Regions from separate parts of the Trinickia camelliae genome, predicted to be linked through region 2. Evidence: predicted binding sites of a transcription regulator. Region 2 holds the regulator's gene; each other region holds the start of a gene.
The links. Region 2 encodes LexA, which represses DNA repair genes until DNA is damaged. Its sites were predicted from a motif close to ACTGTATNNNNATACAGT; they were not measured.

Region 1 (7,754 bases), on a different contig from region 2:
CGGGGTCGAAAATGGGGCGTGGGCGGATCAACAGCAGTCTCGTGACGATCGTGTGCGATAGGGGCTATTGTGACCCACCAAGAAAAAAAGCACCCGGGACGGGTGCTTTTTCTTACAGCTTTTACGCTCAAGACGCTTCGCGGTCTTTCGACACCAGCTTTTCCTTGATCCGGGCCGACTTGCCCGAACGCTCGCGCAGGTAGTACAGCTTCGCGCGACGAACGTCGCCGCGACGCTTCACAACGATGCTTGCCAACAGCGGCGAGTACGTCTGGAACGTACGCTCGACGCCTTCGCCCGACGAAATCTTGCGGACGATGAACGACGAGTTGAGACCACGATTACGCTTCGCGATCACGACGCCTTCGTAAGCCTGAACGCGCTTGCGGGTACCTTCAACCACGTTCACGTTCACGATCACCGTATCGCCAGGGGCGAATTCGGGGATGGTCTTGCCTGCGAGCGAACGCTCGATTTCTTCCTGCTCGAGTTTTTCAATCAGATTCATCACTGACTCCTAATGCCATCTTGTCGGCGTTCGTACCTGCCTTGCGGCATGGCCCCGATAGAGGATGGGTTCACATCTGGCGCCGTACACGCATGTGCGGCACCGCCTATGTCCTGCGAACGAATGCCGAAGGGGTCAAGCCTTCGGTGTTTCTTTCGCCAGACTTGCGAGCCATGCCTCATCGGCACGGCTCAACATCTTGTTGCGCCTCGCGCGCTCGATCAAATCGGGCCGCTTGGCAAACGTATTTCTGAGCGCCTCGCGCCGGCGCCACTGTTCGATCTCCGCGTGATGGCCGCCAAGCAGCACATCGGGTACGCGCACGCCGTCGTATTCCTCGGGCCGCGTATAGTGCGGACAATCGAGCAAGCCGTCGACAAAGCTGTCTTGCACCGCCGATTGCGCATCGTTGAGCACGCCAGGCAACTGCCTCACAACAGCATCCATCAGCGCCATTGCGGGCAGCTCGCCGCCCGACAGCACGAAGTCGCCGAGACTCACTTCCTCATCGACACAACGATCGAGCAACCGCTGGTCGATCGCCTCATAGCGCCCGCACAGCAACACCAGTCCGGGTTCTTGCGCAAAACGCATCACCCGATCGTGATCGAGCCGCGCGCCCTGCGGCGACATCATGACGACACGCGTACCGGCGATGCCCTGCTCCGCCTGCGCCGCCTTCGCGGCACCGATCGCCGCTTCGAGGGGCTTGGCCAGCATCACCATACCCGGACCGCCGCCGTACGGGCGATCGTCGACCGTACGATAGTTGTCGGTCGTGAAATCGCGCGGATTCCACGTACGCAACCCGAAACGTCCCTGCTTCGCTGCGCGGCTCGTGATACCCCAGTCGGTCAGCGCGCGAAACATGTCAGGAAAGAGCGAAACGACATCGAACTGCACCGCTCTCTCCGTTGGTTCGATCATGTTCAATAATCGGCTTCCCAGTCGACGACGATTTGCTTCGCCGCCCGATCCACCGTTTTGACGTACACACCGACGAACGGAATCAGGCGTTCGCCCTTGACCTCGCGGCCGTCCTTCGCCGTCATCGGATACTCGATGCGCAAAACCGAATGCGCGCTGTTGTCGATCATGCCGACAACTTGGCCAAGCGCCACGCCTGCCTCGTTGACGACATTCAGGCCGAGCAAATCGACCCAGTAATACTCGTCGTCTCCCAGCGCCGGAAAATCGCTGCGCCGTACATGAACGCTGTAGCCGCGCAGCGCGAATGCGGCATCGCGATCGGCAGGGCCGCCCAAATGCGCGACGATGCTGTCGCCGTGCGTCTTCGACTGCAGTACCGCGGCCGATTTGCGCTCGCGGCCCTTCACGAGCCACCAGCGCTTCGCGCTCAACAGCGCATCGCCGCCCCGCCCGGCGTCCGCATGCGCGGCCACCTTGACCCAACCCTTCAGACCGTACGCGTCGACGATCGCGCCGACTTCGACCGCGTCGTCAGGCCAGGCTTCCGCCGATTCGACGCGCATCTGCGCCGCTTCGGATTCCGCGCCGGACACACTGCTTGCGGCAGGCGTACGGACGGACGGCTTGCGGGCGGACGGCTGTCGCACGAACGCACCAAACGATGCTTGCGTGCGAGCCGCGCCTTTCGCGCGGCCGGAACCGCCAGATTCACGATCGGACATCAATCAACCTCGCGAACGGCGACAACGCCAACCACTCGCTCAAACGAAAGCAGCGCATCTGGCATGCCGAGCGATGTGCTCTGACGCATGGCAGATGCGCGCATTGAGTAGCCGAAGCCGAACAACACAGGCCGTGTGGCCCCAACTGCCATTAAGCAGCCGGCTGCGCCTTTTGCGCTTGCTTCACGAGACGCTCGACGGTCGGCGACAGTTGTGCGCCAACGCCTTGCCAGTACGTGAGGCGGTCTTGAGCGATGCGCAGCGACTCACCCTTCGTAGCGACCGGGTTGTAAAAGCCAACGCGTTCGATGAAGCGGCCGTCACGACGGTTACGCGAATCGGTTGCGACGATGTTGTAGAACGGGCGCTTCTTCGAGCCGCCACGAGCCAAGCGGATGATGACCATACTAGAATCCTTGAAAACCGGGGTTCGGAACCACAGAAACAGTCGATTATAGCGGGAAACCGAAGCCATAACAAACACTTACCTGAAAAACTGGAAGCACGGGTGGTGCGATACCGACACACCACCTGATCAGCAAGCTGGGAAACGGCCTGCAAATCGCGCCGAGAGGCGCGTAAAAGCTCGCTTTCCTCCTATCAAACGGTGCGAACTACCTGCGACAGAACCGGACCCATCCCGGGCACTCGCCTATCGACACAGCCGCAAGAGCCCGCCATGTCTTCACGCCTCTCCTCACGCTGCGGCTCGCCACATGCTCCCGCACGCGGGCTCGGCGTAGAATGCGCGGTCTGCTGTGGCGCGCCTCGTTTTGCGTCGCCGCCCGCCATTCGTTCCGTCGACCGCCTCCTTGCAAGACGTCTATGTCCGCCAACGCTTCGTCAGCCTCACCCCGCTTTCGCTCGAAGACCCTCACTGCCGCGCTCGCTTTCTTTTTCGGTAGCCTAGGCGCACATCGCTTCTATCTGTATGGCTTTCGTGACGTGTTCGGCTGGGCGCATCTGGTTGGCACGATCATCGGCATTCCGGGCGTCCTGCTGCTCGTCGCCACCCAGCGCGCCGCCACGATCGGCTGGTGGCTCGCGGTTCCCGGCGCGGTTTCGCTCTTTGCGGCGTTCCTCGCCGCGATCGTCTACGGACTGCGTCCCGACCAGAAATGGGATGCGCAATTCAACGCGCACACCGGTAAGCACAGCCGCTCCGGCTGGACGGTCATCTTCGTCGTGATCTTTTCGCTGTTTTTCGGCGCTTTCCTGTTGATGAGCGGGCTCGCGCTTTCATTCCAAACCTACTTCGAGTCGCAAGTCGAAGCGGCGAAGTCGCTTTCGCAATAAAAACAGCCGCAGGTGTTAGCGCACCCGGATGTGCCGGCCCGTCAGAAGAGGCTCAACTGCGGGTTGTCTTGGGGCGGCTCGGACGGCCGCGTTCCAGCTAACTGTGTGCGGAACTGCGAGATATCGAGAATTCCGCGCCTGCGCTCATTGAGACCCAGCCGGCGCACCGCGTTGTGAAAGCGCTGCTTGAGCAGCTCCGCCCACAAGCCCTCCCCCTTCATACGCTGCGCGAACGACGAGTCATAGTCCTTGCCGCCCCTCATGTCACGCACTCGCGCCATCACGCGCTCCGCACGGTCGGGGAAATGCGCGGCGAGCCAATCCTTGAACAGCGGCGCCACCTCCCACGGCAAACGCAGGATGATGTAGCTCGCGCTCGACGCCCCCGCTTCGGCGCATGCCTCGAGCACGCGCTCCATGTCCTGCTCGGTGACGAACGGGATCACGGGCGCGATGCTCACGCCAACTGGAATGCCCGCCTGGCTCAAGGCGCGGATCGTGCGCAGCCGGCGCGACGGCGTCGCGGCGCGCGGTTCGAGCGTGCGGGCGATATCGGCGTCGAGCGTCGTGACGGTCACCGCGGCCATGAATTGATTGCGCGCCGCCATCGGCGCAAGCAGATCGATATCGCGCTCGATCAGCGACGACTTTGTAATGGCCGCAAAAGGATGACCGCGCTCGTGCAACACCTCGATCACGCGCCGCGTGATGCGCAATTCGCGCTCCACGGGCTGATAGGCATCCGTGTTGACGCCTAGCGCGATCGGCTCCGGCACATAGGTCTTCTTCGACAACTCGCGTTCGAGCAACTCCGCGGCGTTCACTTTGGCGTAAATGCGGCTTTCGAAATCGAGCCCTGGCGACAAACCGAGATAGCTGTGCGTCGGCCTGGCAAAACAATAGATGCAGCCGTGCTCGCAGCCGCGATACGGATTCAGGGAAACGCTGAACGGAATATCGGGCGAGGTGTTGCGCGTCAGGATGCTTTTCGCTCGCTCCTCGAACACCTGCGTGCGCAGGGCGGGCGCTTCGCTTTCGTCATCCTCGGATCTCACCCAGCCGTCATCGACCTTCTCGCGCTGGTCGACTTCATAGCGGCCCTGCAGATTCGTGACGGCCCCGCGCCCTTTGCGAGGCACGGGCAAGGCAATCGGAAATTCGGAATCGTCCATGGCTCGAACTTGGCAGCGGCGTATACTGTATAAATATACAGTATCGCTTCGCATAACGCCAAGCTGCTCGCCGGATTTGCGAGGCCGCGTACGTCTACCGGCCCCGGCCTCGCTATTCGCCGACAGCGATCGTCAGCGACTCCTTGATCTCCTCCATCACGACATAGCTCTTCGACTGCACGGCGCCCGGCAACTGCAGCAGGATGTCGCCGAGCAGCTTGCGGTAGTCGGCCATTTCGCCGATGCGCGCCTTGATCAGATAGTCGAAATCGCCCGACACGAGGTGGCATTCCAGCACCTCGGGAATCTTCTGCACCTCGCGGCGAAACTGGTCGAACATGTTGCCGCTCTTGTGATCGAGCGTGATCTCGACGAACACGAGCAGCGCCGCCCCGAGCTCCACCGGATTGACGCGCGCGTAGTAGCCCGTGATCACGCCATCGCGCTCCATGCGCTTCACCCTCTCGATACACGGCGTCACGGTCAGCCCGACCTGCTCCGCCAAGTCCTTCATGGCCATCCGGCCATCCGCCTGAAGTAATTTCAGTATCTTGTGATCGAGCTTATCGAGTGCACGGACCGGGTGGCGTTGCGTTCTCATGGGCTTTTACCAAAAACGTAAAAAATACGATAACAAAAACTAGACCTGGCTCAATAGTATAGCGGCTAACACTGGACCAAGCGGGCATATTGAGGTTATTGAACGCCTCGGCCCGAATAGCAGAAAAACCTACTGGGAGCAGCTATGCGAGTCGTCGTTTTGGGCAGCGGGGTCGTCGGGACGACGACTGCTTATTATCTGGCGCGTGCGGGGCACGAGGTCACCGTGATCGACCGCGAGGCCGGCCCGGCGCTCGAAACCAGCTTTGCCAATGCCGGCCAGATCTCGCCGGGCTACGCTGCACCGTGGGCCGCGCCGGGCGTCCCGCTCAAGGCCGTCAAGTGGATGTTCCAGAAGCACGCGCCGCTCGCCATCCGGCTCGACGGCACGCAATTCCAACTGCGCTGGATGTGGCAGATGCTGCAGAACTGCACCGCCGAGCGCTATGCCGTCAACAAGGGCCGCATGGTCCGGCTCGCCGAGTACAGCCGCGACTGCCTCCAAGTGCTGCGCGCCGACACCGGCATTCAGTATGAAGGCCGCACCGGCGGCACGCTCCAGCTTTTCCGCACGCAGCAACAGCTCGACGGCGCCGCGAAGGACATCGCCGTGCTGAAGGACGCGAACGTCCCGTTCGAGCTGCTGAGCCCGAGCGAGCTGGCCCGCGCCGAGCCGGCGCTTGCGGCCACGTCGCACAAGCTGACCGGCGGCCTGCGTCTGCCCGGCGACGAAACCGGCGACTGCCAGCTGTTCACGACGCGCCTCGCTGCGCTCGCCGAACAACTCGGCGTCAAGTTTCGCTTCAACACGCCGATCGACGCACTCGCGATGTCCGGCGACCGAATCTCCGGCGTGCAGTGCGGTCCCGAAATGGTCCGCGCCGACGCCTACGTCGTCGCACTCGGCTCGTATTCGACCCAGTTCCTGTCGGACATCGTGAAGATTCCGGTGTACCCGTTGAAGGGCTATTCGATCACGGCGCCGATCGTCGATGCGTCGGCGGCGCCGGTGTCGACGGTGCTCGACGAAACGTACAAGATCGCGATCACGCGCTTTGACGACCGGATTCGCGTCGGCGGCATGGCGGAGATCGTCGGCTTCGACAAGGAACTGCGCGAGGCGCGCCGCGAAACGCTCGAAATGTGCGTGAACGACCTGTTCCCGGGCGGCGGCGACACGACGAAGGCCACGTTCTGGACCGGCCTGCGTCCGATGACGCCGGACGGCACGCCGATCGTCGGCCGCACGCCGGTGTCGAACTTGTTCACGAACACGGGCCACGGCACGCTCGGATGGACGATGTCCTGTGGCTCGGGCCAACTGCTCGCCGACTTGATCTCGGGCAAGCAGCCGGCGATTCAATCGGGCGATCTGTCGGTGCATCGCTATCTCGGCGACACGGGCGGCACGGGTCGTCCGGCTTACGCTTGATGCGGCTTTAACCAGCGAATTTCCCTACTAGCGGCGACAAGGGTGCTGGCTCGACGGCATGAAAACACAAAGGGCGCCTGATCCGACGATCAGGCGCCCTTTGCTTTGGGCTCGCTACGTGACTACGTTATGCTTACCGTCAGAACTGATCCTCAGTCAGCGCAAGCACGCCTTCCCCGCCCTTCGCGCTGACGATCGACGCCTCGAACGCCCCCGCTTGCGGCAGCACATGCTCGGCATAGAAACGCGCAGTTGCCATCTTCGCGCTATAGAACGACGGGTCGCTCGCCTCGTTGGCTGCGGCCGCCAGGAGCGCGCGCGCCATCTGCCAGCCGCACAGCACGACGCCTGCGAGCTTCAGATACGGCACGCTGCCCGCAAAGACCGCATTCGGATCGCTCTTCGCGTTGGCGACCACGTAGTCCACGGCCGCACCCAGTGCACGATGCCCGTTCGCGAGCTGCTCGCGCATCGAAGCGAATGCCGCGCCCGGGTGAGCCGCGAGCGCTTCGATAGTCTGCGCAACGTCCGCGAGCAGCGTCTTCGCGATCGCACCGCCATCGCGCAGCGTCTTGCGGCCGATCAGATCGTTGGCCTGAATCGCGGTCGTGCCTTCATAGATTGTCAGGATGCGCGCGTCGCGATAGAACTGCGCCGCGCCCGTCTCTTCGATGAAGCCCATCCCGCCGTGCACCTGCACACCGAGACTCGCGACATCGATCGACATCTCCGTGCTCCATCCCTTCACGACCGGCACGAGATATTCGTAGATCGCCTGATGCTCGGCGCGCACCGCCTCGTCGGCGTGGCGATGCGCGATATCGCAATGCGCTGCGGCCACATAGGCGAGCGCGCGAGCGCCTTCGGTCAGCGCACGCATCGACGCGAGCATGCGGCGCACGTCGGGGTGATGGATGATCGTGACCGATTGCTTAGCCGTACCGTCGACCGGACGGCTTTGCACACGCTCCTTCGCATAGGCCACGGCCTTCTGATAAGCGCGATCCGCGACGCCGACGCCCTGCATGCCGACGGCGAAACGCGCCGCGTTCATCATGATGAACATGTACTCTAGGCCGCGATTTTCCTCGCCG
Region 2 (7,754 bases):
CTCGAGCGTCAGGTTCTCGCGGCCGACGAGCGGATGGTTCTTCGGCACGACGACGACGTGATGCCACGAGTAGCACGGGAACGTCACGATGTCGGGAAAGCGGTCGAGCGCCTCGGTCGAAATGCCGATGTCGGCCTCGCCGTTGATGATCATCTGCGCAATCTGCTGCGGGCTGCCCTGGCGCAACGCGAGATGCACCTTCGGGAACACCTCGGTGAACTGGCGGATCACCTTCGGCAAGGCGTAGCGCGCTTGCGTGTGGGTCGTGGCGACAACGAGGTGGCCGCTGTCCTGGTCCGCGAACTGGCGCGCGACGCGGCGCAGGTTCTCCGCATCGAGCAGCATCCGCTCGATCAGCTGATGCACCGCCTTGCCCGGCTCGGTCAGGCCCGTGAGCCGCTTGCCGCGCCGGATGAAGATATCGACGCCGAGCTCGTCCTCGAGATCCTTGATCTGCTTGGACACGCCCGATTGCGACGTGTAGAGGACGTTGGCGACCTCGGTCAGATTCATGTTCTGACGCACGGCTTCGCGTACGAAGCGCAGTTGCTGGAAGTTCATGTGTGCTTCTCCGGACAGATGTTGTCGTTGTTGTCTTGTTATCGATGTGTTGAATCGCTTGCTTGAGCCGCGCCGCTCGCGCCCTCAGCGCGCGGGAAACACGCGCAGCGAGCGCGGCACCGCGGTCACGCCGTCGCCGACGTCGAGCCGCAGCTGACGCCACGTATCGCGGTCGAGCTCCGCTTCGAGCACGTTGCCGCCACGCCCTTCGAGCTCGACGCGCACCGAACCGCCCAGCGTCACGACGCGCCGCACGTCGACGACAATACCCCCTTGCGTCTTCTCGTCGGCGTTTGCGCGCGGATACAGCGCCAAGTCGTGCGGCCGCACATACGCCAGCGCCGGCCCCGTGAACCCCGCCGCGACCGCGATCGGCCGTGCGGCGCCCTCCGCTACGAAGCCGCCCGCTCCGACGCTGCCGCTCAAGCGGTTCGCCGCGCCCAGGAACTCGTAGACGAACGACGTTTGCGGATGATCGTAGACGTCCTGCGGATTGCCGACTTGCTCGACGCGTCCGTGATTCAGCACGACGATCCGGTCGGCCACTTCGAGCGCTTCTTCCTGGTCGTGCGTGACGAAGATCGTCGAGATGTGCAAATCGTCGTGCAGCCGCCGCAGCCAGCTGCGCAATTCCTTGCGGACTTTCGCGTCGAGTGCGCCGAACGGCTCGTCGAGCAGGAGCACCTTCGGCTCCACGGCGAGCGCGCGTGCGAGCGCGATCCGCTGACGCTGACCGCCCGACAGTTCCGACGGATACCGTTGCGCCAGCCAGTCGAGCTGCACGAGCTTGAGCAGCTCGTGCACCTTCTCGCGGATCACGGCCTCCGACGGGCGCTCGCGGCGCGGCTTCACGCGCAGCCCGAACGCGACGTTCTCGAACACCGTCATGTGCCTGAACAGCGCGTAATGCTGGAACACGAAGCCCACTTGCCGCTCGCGCGCGCCGACGCCGCCGACGTCCTGCCCTTGCAGCACGACCTGTCCGGCGTCCGCGTGTTCGAGTCCGGCGATGACGCGCAAGAGCGTGGTCTTGCCGCAGCCGGACGGCCCGAGCAGCGCGACGAGCTCGCCCGGAGGGAAGTCGAGCGATACGTTGTCGAGCGCCGTGAAATCGCCGAAACGTTTTTGCAGATTGCGAACGTTGATGCCCATGCGTGATACGCCTCTTTACTGGTCCGACTGGGTTGCGCCCGGCCGCGCCGCGGCCATTCCGCGTTCGGCGATGAGCTTCAGGCCGAGCGTCACGAGCGCGAGCAATGCGAGCAGCGACGCCACCGCGAACGCGGCCGAAAAGTTGTACTCGTTGTAGAGAATCTCGACGTGGAGCGGCATCGTATCGGTCTGCCCGCGAATGTGACCAGACACCACCGACACCGCTCCGAACTCGCCCATCGCGCGCGCATTGCAGAGAATCACGCCGTAGAGCAGGCCCCACTTGACGTTCGGCAGCGTGACGCGGCGGAAGATCTGCCAGCCCGACGCGCCGAGCACGTGCGCGGCTTCTTCCTCATCGTTGCCCTGGGCCTGCATCAGCGGAATCAGCTCGCGCGCGACGAAAGGAAACGTGACGAAGACCGTTGCGAGCACGATGCCGGGCACAGCGAAGATGATCTGCACGTCGTGATCGGCGAGCCACGGGCCGAACCAGCCTTGCGCGCCGAACATCAGCACGTAGATGAGCCCCGAGATCACGGGCGACACCGAAAACGGCAGATCGATCAGCGTGGTGAGCAGCGCCTTGCCCTTGAATTCGAACTTCGCGATCGCCCACGACGCCGCGAGTCCGAACGCGAGGTTCAGCGGCACGGCAATGGCCGCGACCAGCAGCGTGAGCTTGATCGCGGACCAGGCGTCGGGATCGGCGAGCGAGTCGAAGTAATAGCCGACGCCTTTTCTGAACGCCTCGTAAAACACCGCCGCGAGCGGCACGGCGAGAAAGAGCGTGAGGAACACGAGCGCGATGCCGGTCAGCGCCCAGCGCACCAAGCGCGGCTCCGTAACTGGGTTTGATTCACTTGCAGCGCGCGCGCTCGGCGCTCGCTGGAGGACGGCGGAATCGTGGCTCATCGCGCGGCTCCTTCAATCGCGGGCGCAATCTCAGACGCCGCTGCTGCGCCACCTACCGGACCGCTCGCCCCGCGGCTCGTGCGCCGCTGCAAATACCACTGCAGCGTATTGATCAACAGCAACATCACGAACGACACGACGAGCATCACGACGGCCAGCGCCGTCGCGCCCGCATAGTCGTACTGCTCGAGCTTCGTGATGATCAAGAGCGACGTGATCTCGGACTTCATCGGCACATTGCCGGCGATGAAGATTACCGATCCGTATTCGCCGAGCGCGCGGGCGAACGCGAGCGCGAAACCGGTGAGCAGCGCGGGCGTCACGGCGGGCAGCACGACGCGGCGAAAGGTCAGCCAGCGCGACGCGCCGAGGCACGCCGCGGCCTCCTCCTGCTCGCGCTCGAAGTCTTCTAGCACGGGCTGCACGGTGCGCACGACGAACGGCAGACCGATAAAGGTCAGCGCGACCAGCACGCCCAACGGCGTGAACGCGATCTTGATGCCGAGCGGCGCGAGAAACTGCCCGATCCAGCCGTTGCCCGAATAGACGGCGGCAAGCGAAATGCCCGCGACCGAAGTCGGCAGCGCAAACGGCAAATCGACGACCGCATCGACGATGCGCTTGCCGGGAAACGTGTAGCGCACGAGCACCCACGCCACGAGAAAACCGAACACGGCGTTGATGAGCGCCCCGCCGAGCGCCGCCGAAAACGTGAGCCGATAAGACGCCAGCACGCGCGGCGACGCGACCGCGCGCACGAATTGATCCCACTCGAGCGTGGCCGTCTTCAGGAACGTCGCGGCAAGCGGGATCAGCACCACGAGGCTCAAATACGCCACCGTGATACCGAGCGTCACGCCAAAACCGGGCAGCGCGCTCGGCTTGCGGAAGGTGAACGTCGTCATGCGGATGCTCTTCTTGGGTGCGGCTCCGAAAGGAGCCGTTCGCGAGCGGCTGGTGCGTCGTCGTGTGACGCGCTGGGCCGCTCGTCGTCGTTGTTATAGCCAGCCGAAACTGGCAGTTGACTCTCTTTCTGCGTGACTGCTTGTGTTACTGAGGCTGATAAATCGAATCGAACACGCCACCGTCGGCGAAATGCGTCTTCTGCGCGTTGGTCCAGCCGCCGAACGTGTCGTCGACCGTGTACAGCTTCAGCTTCGGAAACTTGTCCGTCAGCGCGGCCGGCACCTTGCTCGAACGCGGACGATAGAAATTCTTCGCGGCGATCTCCTGCCCTTCGTCGCTATAGAGGAAGTTCAGATACGCCTCGGCGAGCTTGCGCGTGCCGTGCTTGTCGACGACCTTGTCGACCACCGCCACCGGCGGCTCGGCAAGGATGCTCACCGACGGCACGACGATCTCGAACTTGTCCGCGCCGAACTCCTTCTGCGACAGGAACGCCTCGTTTTCCCACGCGATCAGCACGTCGCCGATGCCGCGCTGCACGAAGCTCGTCGTCGCGCCCCGCGCGCCCGAATCGAGCACGCCGGCGTTCTTGTAGAGCTTGGTGATGAACGCCTTCGCCGTCTGGTCGTTGCCGCCCGGCTGGTGCACCGCGTACGCCCAGGCCGCGAGGTAGTTCCAGCGCGCGCCGCCCGAGGTTTTCGGGTTCGGCGTGACGATCGACACGCCCGGTTTCACGAGGTCGTCCCAATCCTTGATGTGCTTCGGATTGCCCTTGCGCACGAGGAACACGATCGTCGACGTGTACGGCGACGCGTTGTCGGGCAAACGCTTCTGCCAGTTCTTGTCGATGAGCCCCTTGTTCGCGAGCGCGTCGATGTCGTAGGCGAGCGCGAGCGTCACGACATCGGCCTGCAAGCCGTCCAGCACTGAGCGCGCCTGCGCGCCCGAGCCGCCGTGCGACTGCTTGAAGGTCACCGTTTCGCCGGTCTTCGCTTTCCACTCCTTGCCGAATGCCTGGTTGATGTCCTGGTACAGCTCGCGCGTCGGGTCGTAGGACACGTTCAACAGCGTCGTATCGGCGTGCACGGGCGCGCTCGCGGTAAGCGTCAGCACGCCGGCCACCGTCGACAGCGCGCTCAAAGCCAGCGTCGCAACCCACCGGCGAGCCTTGCCCGCCTTCCCCGTATTCCTTTCGGCCATTCGTTTGTTCTCCGTTTTCAAGACTGCCGCCTTATTACGTCGGGCCAGTCTAGCGAAGGGCCTACATACTCAAAAATAATAAATCTTCATTCTTTAATGACAAAAAGTGGATAGCGACAGCGGGAATCGGTGCTATGCCAGCCGTTTGGGTGCTCCGGCGTCGCGGATGACCTCGATCAAGCGTCACGGCTGGCTCGGATAGCAACACTTAAAGTAACGCTTGAAATGTGACGAATACTGTATAAAAATACAGTCACCTGTCTATCCATACAGTGCCATGACCAAACTCACCGCAAGGCAGCAGCAGGTTTTTGACTTGATCCGCCAGACGATCGAAAGAAGCGGGTTTCCGCCCACGCGGGCCGAGATCGCCGCCGAACTCGGCTTCAGCTCGGCCAATTCGGCCGAAGAACACCTGCGGGCGCTTGCGCGCAAAGGGGTGATCGAACTCGCCGCCGGCGCCTCGCGCGGCATCCGCCTGCTGATGGGCGTGGACGACGCGCCGCATCAGTTCACGCTGCCGCACGCGGGCCTGATGCAGCTTTCGCTGCCGCTCGTCGGGCGCGTCGCGGCGGGCAGTCCGATCCTCGCGCAAGAGCACATCTCGCAGCACTACGCATGCGATCCGGCGCTCTTCTCGAGCAAGCCCGACTACCTGTTGAAAGTGCGCGGGCTGTCGATGCGCGACGCCGGCATCCTCGATGGCGATCTGCTCGCGGTGCAAAAGCGCAGCGAAGCGAAAGACGGCCAGATCATCGTCGCGCGGCTCGGCGACGACGTCACCGTCAAGCGCCTCAAGCGTCGCAAGGACGGCATCGAACTGATCGCCGAGAACCCCGATTACGACAACATCTTTGTTCAGGCCGGGAGCGCGGAATTCGCACTCGAAGGTATTGCGGTGGGGCTGATTCGCCCGACCGAATTCTGAACGCTGCCCGGACTCTGACTGGAGAAATGCCATGGACCGCCTTGCCCGCCTCTTGCCTTTCCGTCAATTCGGCCGCCTGCGCCATTTGCGCGGCGTCGTGCCTTGCGCACCGCTCGAAGCCATCGACACGCTGACTCGCACCGCGCGAGTCGCAGAAACACGCTTCGATCAGCCCGGATTGCAGTTCGAATCGCAAGCGGGGAGATGGGAGCCGGCACTGCCGTCGGCGCTGCCGGCGTTCGCGCGGGTGTCGTTGAATAGCGGCTTGAACTCGGAACCCACGCGGCGCGGGCCGGTGCGCGTTTATCACAGCGCGTCGCGCCTGATCATGGTCGGCACCATCGACGCGGTCTGCCGGATGATCGATCGTTGCATTGCCGCCGAAGGCTCGGGCGCGCAGCAAGGGCTTTTCGATTGATGGGCTCGGCGGCGCACTCAGTTGCAATAGCTAACAATTCTGAAGGGATCATTTTCTTGGCTTGACGGTCCACCGTTCATCGTTATTTTTTTGCGGAGACCTTTCCCTCATGTCCGATCCCGTTCGCTCAACGCAACGCAATCCGGTTGCTCTTGCGATAAAGGCTGTTATCGCAATCGCTGTGGTCGCGGTATTGGGCTATGCCTACGCGTCGCCGTACGTTGCTCTCGATCGCTTGAAGCGCGCAGCTGACGCACGCGATGCGCAGACGCTCAATCAGTACGTCGACTATCCGGCTTTGCGCCAGAGCCTCAAGGATCAAGTCACGCAAGTGCTGACACGGCGTATCGACGAGCAAAAGCTCCACAATCCGTTCGCCGCTATTGGGGCAATGATCGGAATGGCGTTGGTCGGACCGCTCGTCGACGCCTATGCGACACCTGACGGCGTGGCCGCGATTCTCGACGGCATGCCGCCGCGCGGTACGCCCGGCGAGCATCCGCCTGAACCGGGCGAGGCCTCGGAAGACACGGCTTCGAAGGAGGCCCCCTCACAACCGGCGCAACCGGCGCCGGCGCCGTCCCAGAGCCAGTCGGCCTCGGCACCGGTGCCGGCGAAAACCACCGCGGGCTATCGCGGCGTCAACGAGTTCGCCGTCACCTACCAGCGCAATGCGGGCAACGCGCCGTATTCGGCGATTCTGCATCGCGAAGGGTTGTTTTCGTGGAAGCTGGTGGCCGTCGAGCTAAACGGTTAGATCGCTAGGCGCTTAGATCGGTTAAGCGCGCTCATTTAGCCCGCTCAAACACGCGTGACCACGGTGACGTGCGGCCAGCATGGGCAACTGGCCGCACCAGAGACTGAACTTAACGCACGCTCATCGCAGCTTCGGTTTCCGCTTCCTTTCGTTGCTCTTGTGGCGACGAACACGCAACGAGAATGCTGCACGACACGCGGTCGAGCAGTTGCGTGTTTCCCGAACCCATCCACCAGCGCGACAGGCCGCTGCGGCAACGGTGGCCGACCACGACCAGATCGGCCTGGAGTTCATTGGCGAGATTGGCGATCTCGTCGATCGGGTGGCCGAACGCGAAATGACCGTGCGCCTGCACGCCCCGTTCGGTTAGCCAGGTGACGCCCTCCTGAAGAATCTCGCGAGCGGCATCTTCGAAGCGGCCGCACGCCACATCGGTCAAGAGCCCGGCGCTCTGGGCGATGCTCGTCCGCATGTCGACGACCGACAGCAGATGCGTCTCCGCCTTCAAGTCGAGTGCGAGGTCAGCGCCGCAGCGCAACGCCTTGCGGCCTTCACGCGTGCCGTCATAGCACAACAGAATTTTTTTGTAGCTTGCCATCATGACCTCCCATATGCGCTTGTGCGCGTCTTCGACGCTTGTACGCGCCTTTGCCCTAATCATGGTGCGCCGCAATTCCGCTTGCAAGGGATGGAAAACGCTTAGTAGATCGGCCGATTCGTGCGCCAAATCGGACGAGGGCCACATGAAAGGACGGGACGATCTCCGCGCGCGGTGCAAGTCCCGCTGCACCGCACAAACTCAGCGCAAGGCGTGCACAGAGCCGCGTTGGCCGATGCACTAAAATGGCCCAAGCCTCTCACGCACTCCTATTGGAACCTACGCGCCCATGTCCGACGTTGCCATCGAGTTTCAAGAA
Region 3 (7,754 bases), on a different contig from region 2:
CGCGAAACCCGCAGGAATACCGGGCGGCTTGCTTTCACGGGAGCGCACGGTGGCAGGCGCGCACTACAACCGGTGGCTCGCGCCGCCGGCGGCACTGGCCATTCACCTGTGCATCGGCATGTCATACGGCTTCTCGGTGTTCTGGCTGCCGATGACAAAGCTTGTCTCGAACGCCGATGCATCGGCCTGCACAGCGCAAGGTTTCAGCGCCGAGTTGTTTTCGTCGAGCTGCAATTGGTCGGTGCTCGCCGTCACGCACATCTTCGAAATCTTCATCGCGATGCTCGGGATTTCCGCGGCCCTGTGGGGGCGCTGGCTCGAACACGCCGGACCGCGCAAGGCAGGCTTCGTCGCCGCTTGTTGCTGGGGCGGCGGCTTGATCCTGATGGGCTTCGCCGTGTCGATTCATCAGCTCTGGCTCGTGTTCGTGGGGGCGTTCATCGGCGGCATCGGGCAGGGGATCGGCTACATCACGCCAGTCTCGACGCTGATCAGATGGTTTCCTGACCGCCGCGGCATGGCGACCGGTTTCGCGATCATGGGATACGGCGGCGGCGCGATGATCGGCGCGCCGCTCGCGGTGTGGCTGATGGGGCACTTCGCGAGTAACGGCATCCCCGGCGTGAGCGAGACGCTCATGGCGATGGGCGTGATCTACTTCATCGCGATGTCGGCAGGCGCATTCGGTTTTCGCGTCGCGCCGAGCGGCTGGCATCCGCGCGGCTGGACGCCGCCCGCCAACGATCAGTCGAAAGGGATGATCACGCGGCAGAACGTCCATCTGAACCAAGCGTGGAAGACGCCGCAGTTCTGGCTGATCTGGGGCGTGCTCTGCACGAACGTGACGGCGGGCATCGGGGTGATCGCGATGGCGAGCCCGATGCTGCAGGAAGTGTTCGGGCCGAAGCTGCTCGGGCTCGAACCGGGCACGACGATGAGCACCGTGCAAAAGGCGGCGTTGGTCGCGTCGGCGGCGGGACTCGTCGGGCTCGTCTCGCTGTTCAACTCGCTTGGGCGAATCTTCTGGGCATCGCTCTCCGACAAGATCGGCCGCAAGACCGCGTACTTCACGTTCTTCGTGCTGGGCATCGTGCTCTATTGCCTGCTGCCGACGTGGGGACATCTGTTGCTGCCGGCGCTGTTCGTCGCATCGATCTGCATCATCGTCAGCATGTACGGCGGTGGCTTCGCGACCGTGCCGGCGTATCTCGCCGACATCTTCGGTCCGCAGATGGTCGGCGCCATTCACGGACGTTTGCTTACCGCGTGGTCGGTGGCGGGGATCATCGGACCGACGCTGATCGCGGGCATCCGGCAGTTCCAGATCGATCACGGCGTCGCGCACAACCTGATCTACGACGTGACGCTCTACATCATGGCGGGCTTCCTGGCCGTTGGTTTCATCTGCAACTTGTTCGTGAAGCCGGTCGACAAGAAGTACTGGATGACGGATGAAGAACTCGCGCACGAGCGCTCGCTGTTGCATGAGGACCGCACGATCGGCAATGCCGAAACGGCGGCGCGCGGCAGGTTTGGTTTTGGAAGCGTGATCGCTTGGCTCGCTGTGGGCATTCCGTTCCTCATGGGCCTGTTCATCGCCATCCAGAAGGCGGTGGCGTTGTTCTGAGCGTTGGCGATGGGTGATTGGCGAAGCGATATGCGTGTATCGACACGTGATCGCTTCGCGGTCCGCAACGTCATTCACATGGCGCCGCGAAATTAATTGGCGCTTTTGTTTGACGCGCCGATGACATGCCCGTACAATTCGCTTCCTCTGACGCGGGGTGGAGCAGTCTGGCAGCTCGTCGGGCTCATAACCCGAAGGTCGTAGGTTCAAATCCTACCCCCGCAACCAAGCCTTCATGACAAAGCCCGCTGGCATCTCGCCACGCGGGCTTTGTTGTTTCTGCGCGCAGTTTGCGCTTACCGCGTGGCTCAATCGCGAGCGGCCCAATCGACCGCCGCTTGCGCGTGCAGCGATGTCGTATCGAACACCGGCAGCGACGAATCCTCGGGCTTGATCAGCAGCGTGATTTCCGTGCAGCCGAGAATCACCGCTTGCGCACCGCGCGAGGCGAGATCGTCGATCACGCGCTGGTACGTCGCACGTGACTCGTCTTTCACGACGCCGTGACACAGCTCGTCGTAGATGATCCGATGCACGTCGGCGCGATCCGCTTCGTTGGGTGCCAAGGTATCCAGCCGGTACTTCTCCCGAAGACGTCCCGTGTAAAACGTCTGCTCCATCGTATAGCGCGTGCCGAGCAAACCGACGCGCTCCACACCGGCATCGCGCAATGCGGCGCCCGTCGGATCGGCGATGTGCAGGAACGGAATCGTGATCGCGCTTTCGATCGCCGGGTAGACGCGATGCATCGTGTTGGTCGCAAGAATCACGAGGTCGGCGCCGCCGCGCTCGAGCTGTTGCGCGGCTTCAGCCATGTGCGCGCCGAGCGCAGTCCAATCGCCCGCGCGCTGAAGCGCTTCGACGGGCGCGAAGTCGACGGTCAGCATCAGGCTCTTGGCGTTATGGTGTCCGCCGAAGCGCGCCTTCGCGTGACGGTTCAGCAAGCGGTAATACTCGGCCGATGATTCCCAGCTCATACCGCCGATGACTCCGATTGTTTTCATCTTTGCTCTCCCATTCGTACTCTTCGTAACGTATTGCGCATCGCATCCGGCCAGCGCTATCCCGTCGCTATCGCCTGGACGCCGACAAGCATAAGCGCAGCGGCGGCTTTTGCCGCGATACAGATTCCGGACGTTTTGCCAATACGGGGACGCTCGCACGCCCAGCCCGCCTGGCTTGAAAAAACCACTGTATTTTTGTACAGTGGTGCCACTTTGAACCCGCTCGATCCGCACTCCGTTTCGCCCATGCTTGCGCCTTCCAGCGCGAGCGGCGCCGCCGTGCGCAAGATCATCCACTGCGATTGCGACTGTTTCTATGCGTCGGTCGAAATGCGCGACGATCCGTCGTTGCGCGGCAGGCCGCTCGCGGTGGGCGGCCGCCCCGAGGCGCGCGGCGTCATTGCGACTTGCAACTACGAGGCGCGGCGCTTCGGCGTGCATTCGGCGATGCCGTCTGCGCTCGCGATGCGCAAATGTCCCGAGCTGCTGATACTGCGGCCCGCGATGGAGAAGTACCGGATCGCCTCGCGGCAGATCATGGCGATCTATCGCGATTACACGCCCGACGTCGAGCCGTTGTCGCTCGACGAAGCCTATCTCGACGTGACGCGATCTGAGCGTTGCAAAGGCAGCGCCACGCTGATGGCCGAGGAGATTCGCCAGCGGGTGCGCGAGACGGTTGGCGTGACGGTGTCGGCGGGCGTCGCGCCAAACAAGTTCGTCGCGAAGATCGCCTCCGACTGGAACAAGCCCGACGGGCTCTTCGTCGTGCGTCCGCACGAAATCGACGCATTCGTCGCGGCGTTGCCGGTGCGCAAGATTCACGGCGTGGGCAAGGTCACGGCGGCGAAGCTCGAAAAACTCGGCATCACGACGTGTCTCGAGTTGCGCGCTTGGGCGCTGATCGATCTGCATCGGCACTTCGGCGCGTTCGGCAAGCGCCTCTACGAGCTGTCGCGCGGCGTCGACTACCGCGCGGTGCAGGCGGACCAGGAGCGCAAGTCGATCAGCGTCGAGACCACCTATGTGACCGATCTGAAGACGCTCGACGAATGCGCTGCGGAAATCACGCGCCTCACCGAGCAGCTCGACGAGCGGATCGCGCGTGCTGGTGCGGCGTCAGCTGTGCGCAAGCTGTACGTGAAAATCCGCTTTGCGGATTTTCAGCGCACGACGGTCGAGTGCGTCGGCGACGCGACTCACGTGCCGACGTTGCTCGCGTTGCTCGAAAAGGGCTTGGCGCGGCGCAACCGGCCGGTACGGCTCCTTGGCGTCGGTGTGCGTCTCGAAGAGGACGACCCGTCTCAGCACGGGCAATTCGCGCTGTTCGACGACCTGCAGCTGACGGAGCATGAGCCGGACGTGGCGAGCGAGCGGGGCGAGGCGTCAGACGGGGCTGCACGCGAAGACGGCGTCGGCGACCATTTGGCCTGAGCTTCGCAAGCGCTCGGTTTGCCGCTTCTGTTTTCGGGTCGCTAGAATCGAACCCACACTAACGAGCGCCACAGGGAGCCGCCAATGGACCTGATCATTCGCCGCGCAGCACTCACGACTCACATCGCACATCGAGACGAGCTGGTCGATATCGGCATCGACGGCGAGCGCATCGTCGCGGTCGAACCGCGGCTCGCGGCCACTGGACGTGAAGAAATCGACGCGGGTGGCCTGCTGGTCGCGCCACCGTTCGTCGATGCGCACTTTCATATGGACGCGACGCTTTCCTACGGGCTGCCGCGCGTGAACGCATCGGGCACCCTGCTCGAAGGCATTGCGCTTTGGGGCGAGCTCAAGCCGCATCTCACACAAGAAGCGCTGATCGAACGCGCGCTGCAGTATTGCGACTGGGCCGTCGCGCGAGGGCTGCTGGCGATTCGCTCGCACGTCGACGTCTGCGATTCGCGTTTGCTCGCCGTCGAGGCGTTGCTCGAAGTGAAGCGGCGCGTGGCGCCGTATCTCGATCTCCAATTGGTCGCGTTTCCGCAGGACGGCCTCTTGCGCAGCCCTGGCGCATTCGACAACTTGAAGCGTGCGATCGAGATGGGCGTCGATGTCGTCGGTGGCATTCCGCACTTCGAGCGGACGATGGCCGATGGCGCCGAGTCGGTGCGCCTGCTCTGCGAATTCGCGGCTGAGAAGGGTCTGCGTGTCGACATGCACTGCGACGAATCCGACGACCCGATGTCGCGACACATTGAAACGCTCGCCGCGCAAACGCACCGGCTTGGGCTTCACGGACGCGTCGCGGGCTCGCATCTGACATCGATGCACTCGATGGACAACTACTACGTGAGCAAGCTGCTGCCGCTGATGCGAGAGGCCGGCGTCGCGGCGATTGCGAATCCGCTGATCAACATCACGCTGCAGGGCCGTTCGGATACCTATCCGAAGCGGCGCGGCATGACGCGCGTACCCGAGATGCTCGCGGTGGGCATCGATGTCGCATTCGGGCACGACTGCGTGATGGACCCGTGGTACAGCCTGGGCTCGGCGGACATGCTCGAAGTCGCGCATATGGGGCTGCATGTTGCGCAGATGACGGGCGTCGATGCGATGCACGCCGCGTTCGATGCGGTGACGGTCAACCCGGCGAAGATCCTCGGTCTGGAAGGCTACGGGATTGCTCCCGGGCATTACGCGGACTGCGTGCTGCTCGATGCGCGCGATCCGATCGAAGCGCTTCGCCTGCGTGCCACGCGGCTTGCGGTGGTGAGGCGGGGGAGAGTGGTGGCGCGAACGCCCGCGGCGCGCGCGGCACTATCGCTCGAAGGCCGGCCTGCGGAAGTCGACTTCAAGCTATATCGATGAGTCCAGTCCAGATGAACTCGCGCGGCGCGCGACCCGTCAACCTGCACGGGCAGCGCGCCGCGCGATACTGCGCGCGGTTTAGTGCGCAGAGCCAGCCGACATGCCGCTATGACGCAGCAGCGCATCGATTTGCGGTTCGCGGCCGCGGAACGCCTTGAACGACTCCATCGCGGGCCGGCTGCCGCCCACTTCGAGAATCTCGCGACGGTAGCGCGTGCCGGTCGCCGCATCGAGCACGCTGCCGCTCGCGGCCTTGGCGGCTTCTTCGAACGCGGCATAGGCGTCGGCGGACAGCACCTCGGCCCACTTGTAGCTGTAGTAGCCCGCCGCATAGCCGCCCGCGAAGATATGGCTGAACGTGTTCGGCCAGCGCGAGAACGGCGCCTGCGGAATCACATGGAAGCGCTCGTTGATCTCGCGCGCGAGATCGGTTGCGTTCTTTTGCGCGGACGGATCGAAATCGACGTGCAGCATCATGTCGAACATCGAGAACACGATCTGCCGCAGCGTGCCGAGCCCACTCTGGAAGTTCTTTGCGGCGAGCATCTTGTCGAAGAGATCGCGCGGCAGCGTGGCGCTGGTTTCGACATGCGACGACATATCGGTCAGGACGTCCCACTCCCAGCAGAAGTTCTCCATGAACTGCGACGGCAGCTCGACCGCATCCCATTCGACGCCGTTGATGCCCGACACGCCGAGTTCGTCGACGCGCGTGAGCATGTGATGCAGGCCGTGGCCGAACTCATGGAACAGCGTGATGACTTCGTCGTGCGTGAAGCAGGCCGGCTTGCCGCCGACCGGCGCCGAGAAGTTGCACGTCAGATAGGCGACCGGCGTCTGCACGCCGCCTTCGGTGCGCTTGTGGCGCGAGCGCGCATCGTCCATCCATGCGCCGCCGCGCTTGCCTTCGCGCGCGTACAGGTCGAGATAGAACTGCGCGACGAGCGAGCCGTCCTTGTTCTCGACGCGAAAGAAGCGCACGTCGGGATGCCACGTGGCCGTCTGGTCGCGGCGAATGCTGACGCCGAAGAGCGTCTCGGTCACCTTGAACAGCCCCTTCAACACGGCGTCTTCGGGGAAGTATTGCTTGACTTCGTTTTCCGAGAACGAATAGCGGTTCTGACGCAGGCGCTCGCCTGCGAACGCGACGTCCCACGGCTGCATTTCGGCCATGCCAAGTTCCGTGGCAGCGAATTGGCGCAGCTCTTTCCAGTCTTGCTCGGCGAAAGGACGTGCGCGCTTGGCGAGGTCTTCGAGGAACGCGACGACTTGGGCGGGCGACTCGGCCATCTTCGGCGCCAGCGAGACTTCGGCGAAGTTCTGGTAGCCGAGCATTTGCGCTTCCTCGCGGCGCAGCTTCAACTGATCGGCGAGATTGGCGGTGTTGTCCCAATCCGCTTTGCCGTTGCCATACAGCGCGCCCAGCTCGGATGCGCGCGTCACGTAAGCGCGATACATCGCCTCGCGCATCGCGCGGTTTTCCGAGTACTGCATCACCGGGAAGTAGGACGGGAAGTGCAGCGTAAATTTCCAGCCTTCCTTGCCGTCGCGCTGGGCGGTTTCGCGCGCTGCTTCAGCGACGTCGTCGGGAAGGCCCGCCAGGTCGCCCTCGTCGGTCACGATGTAGGCGTAGGCGTTGGTTGCGTCGAGCACGTGGTCGGAGAATGCTTTCGACAACGCCGCTTGCTGCTCCTGCAATTCGGCAAAACGCGGCTTCTGCTCTTCCGGCAACTCGGCGCCCGACAGGCGGAAATCGCGCAGCGCGTTTTCGAGGATCTTCTTGCGCTCGGCGGTGAGCGTAGCGAATTCGGTGCTTGAGGCGATCGCCTTGTATTTCTCGTAGAGCGCGAGATTCTGCCCGACGCTCGACCAGAACTCGGTCACGCGAGGCAGGTTCTCGCCGTAGGCGGCGCGCAGCTCAGGCGTATCGGCGACCGCGTTCAGGTGGCCGATCACGCCCCAGGCGCGAGAGAGCGGCTCTGTCGCGTGTTCGACCGGCTCGACGATGTCGATCCAGGTCGCGGGTGTTTCCGGCGCGCTCGCGCGATCGACGGCAGTGTTCGCGGCGGCGAGCAGCACGTCGAGTGCGGGCGTCACGTTCGCAGGCTGGATCTCGCCGAAGCGCGGCAGATCGGAGAAATCGAGGAGCGGATTGTCTTTCTGCGTGAGGGTATTGGATGACATGGAGCTTCCTGTCTGACTGAATGAGGCGGGCGCCGCGCGCCCTGCACCGTCATTATTGGGGCAGCGCGCCACGATTCCAATCGATAGTTTCTACCGGACCGATTATCGTGCCGCATGACGCGGCCCGGTAGCTG

Region 1: AAHK20_RS09755 (PA0069 family radical SAM protein) is a predicted target of LexA. The motif match lies at 4,653-4,670, and genes of this name have one in related genera.
Region 3: dinB (DNA polymerase IV) is a predicted target of LexA. The motif match lies at 2,818-2,835, and genes of this name have one in related genera.

Annotation. Positions count from the first base shown of each region.
Region 1 covers NZ_JBCHAA010000004.1:310,116-317,869, reverse strand. Annotated here, with positions in the region: gene AAHK20_RS09785 (CoA pyrophosphatase) at 1-31, opposite strand, end outside; gene rplS (50S ribosomal protein L19) at 128-508, opposite strand; gene trmD (tRNA (guanosine(37)-N1)-methyltransferase TrmD) at 644-1,435, opposite strand; gene rimM (ribosome maturation factor RimM) at 1,438-2,160, opposite strand; gene rpsP (30S ribosomal protein S16) at 2,312-2,566, opposite strand; gene AAHK20_RS09760 (NINE protein) at 2,986-3,456, shown strand; gene AAHK20_RS09755 (PA0069 family radical SAM protein) at 3,498-4,628, opposite strand; gene AAHK20_RS09750 (Lrp/AsnC ligand binding domain-containing protein) at 4,741-5,229, opposite strand; gene AAHK20_RS09745 (D-amino acid dehydrogenase) at 5,374-6,660, shown strand; gene AAHK20_RS09740 (acyl-CoA dehydrogenase) at 6,800-7,754, opposite strand, start outside.
Region 2 covers NZ_JBCHAA010000014.1:46,700-54,453, reverse strand. Annotated here, with positions in the region: gene AAHK20_RS22275 (CysB family HTH-type transcriptional regulator) at 1-561, opposite strand, end outside; gene AAHK20_RS22270 (sulfate/molybdate ABC transporter ATP-binding protein) at 646-1,713, opposite strand; gene cysW (sulfate ABC transporter permease subunit CysW) at 1,729-2,628, opposite strand; gene cysT (sulfate ABC transporter permease subunit CysT) at 2,625-3,533, opposite strand; gene AAHK20_RS22255 (sulfate ABC transporter substrate-binding protein) at 3,679-4,734, opposite strand; gene lexA (transcriptional repressor LexA) at 5,012-5,662, shown strand; partial or broken gene AAHK20_RS22245 (hypothetical protein) at 5,880-6,080, shown strand; gene AAHK20_RS22240 (DUF2939 domain-containing protein) at 6,190-6,837, shown strand; gene AAHK20_RS22235 (universal stress protein) at 6,947-7,435, opposite strand; gene nodI (nodulation factor ABC transporter ATP-binding protein NodI) at 7,725-7,754, shown strand, end outside.
Region 3 covers NZ_JBCHAA010000001.1:361,364-369,117, forward strand. Annotated here, with positions in the region: gene AAHK20_RS01665 (OFA family MFS transporter) at 1-1,627, shown strand, start outside; tRNA gene AAHK20_RS01670 (tRNA-Met) at 1,779-1,855, shown strand; gene AAHK20_RS01675 (aspartate/glutamate racemase family protein) at 1,936-2,631, opposite strand; gene dinB (DNA polymerase IV) at 2,878-4,065, shown strand; gene AAHK20_RS01685 (amidohydrolase family protein) at 4,150-5,436, shown strand; gene AAHK20_RS01690 (M3 family metallopeptidase) at 5,515-7,620, opposite strand.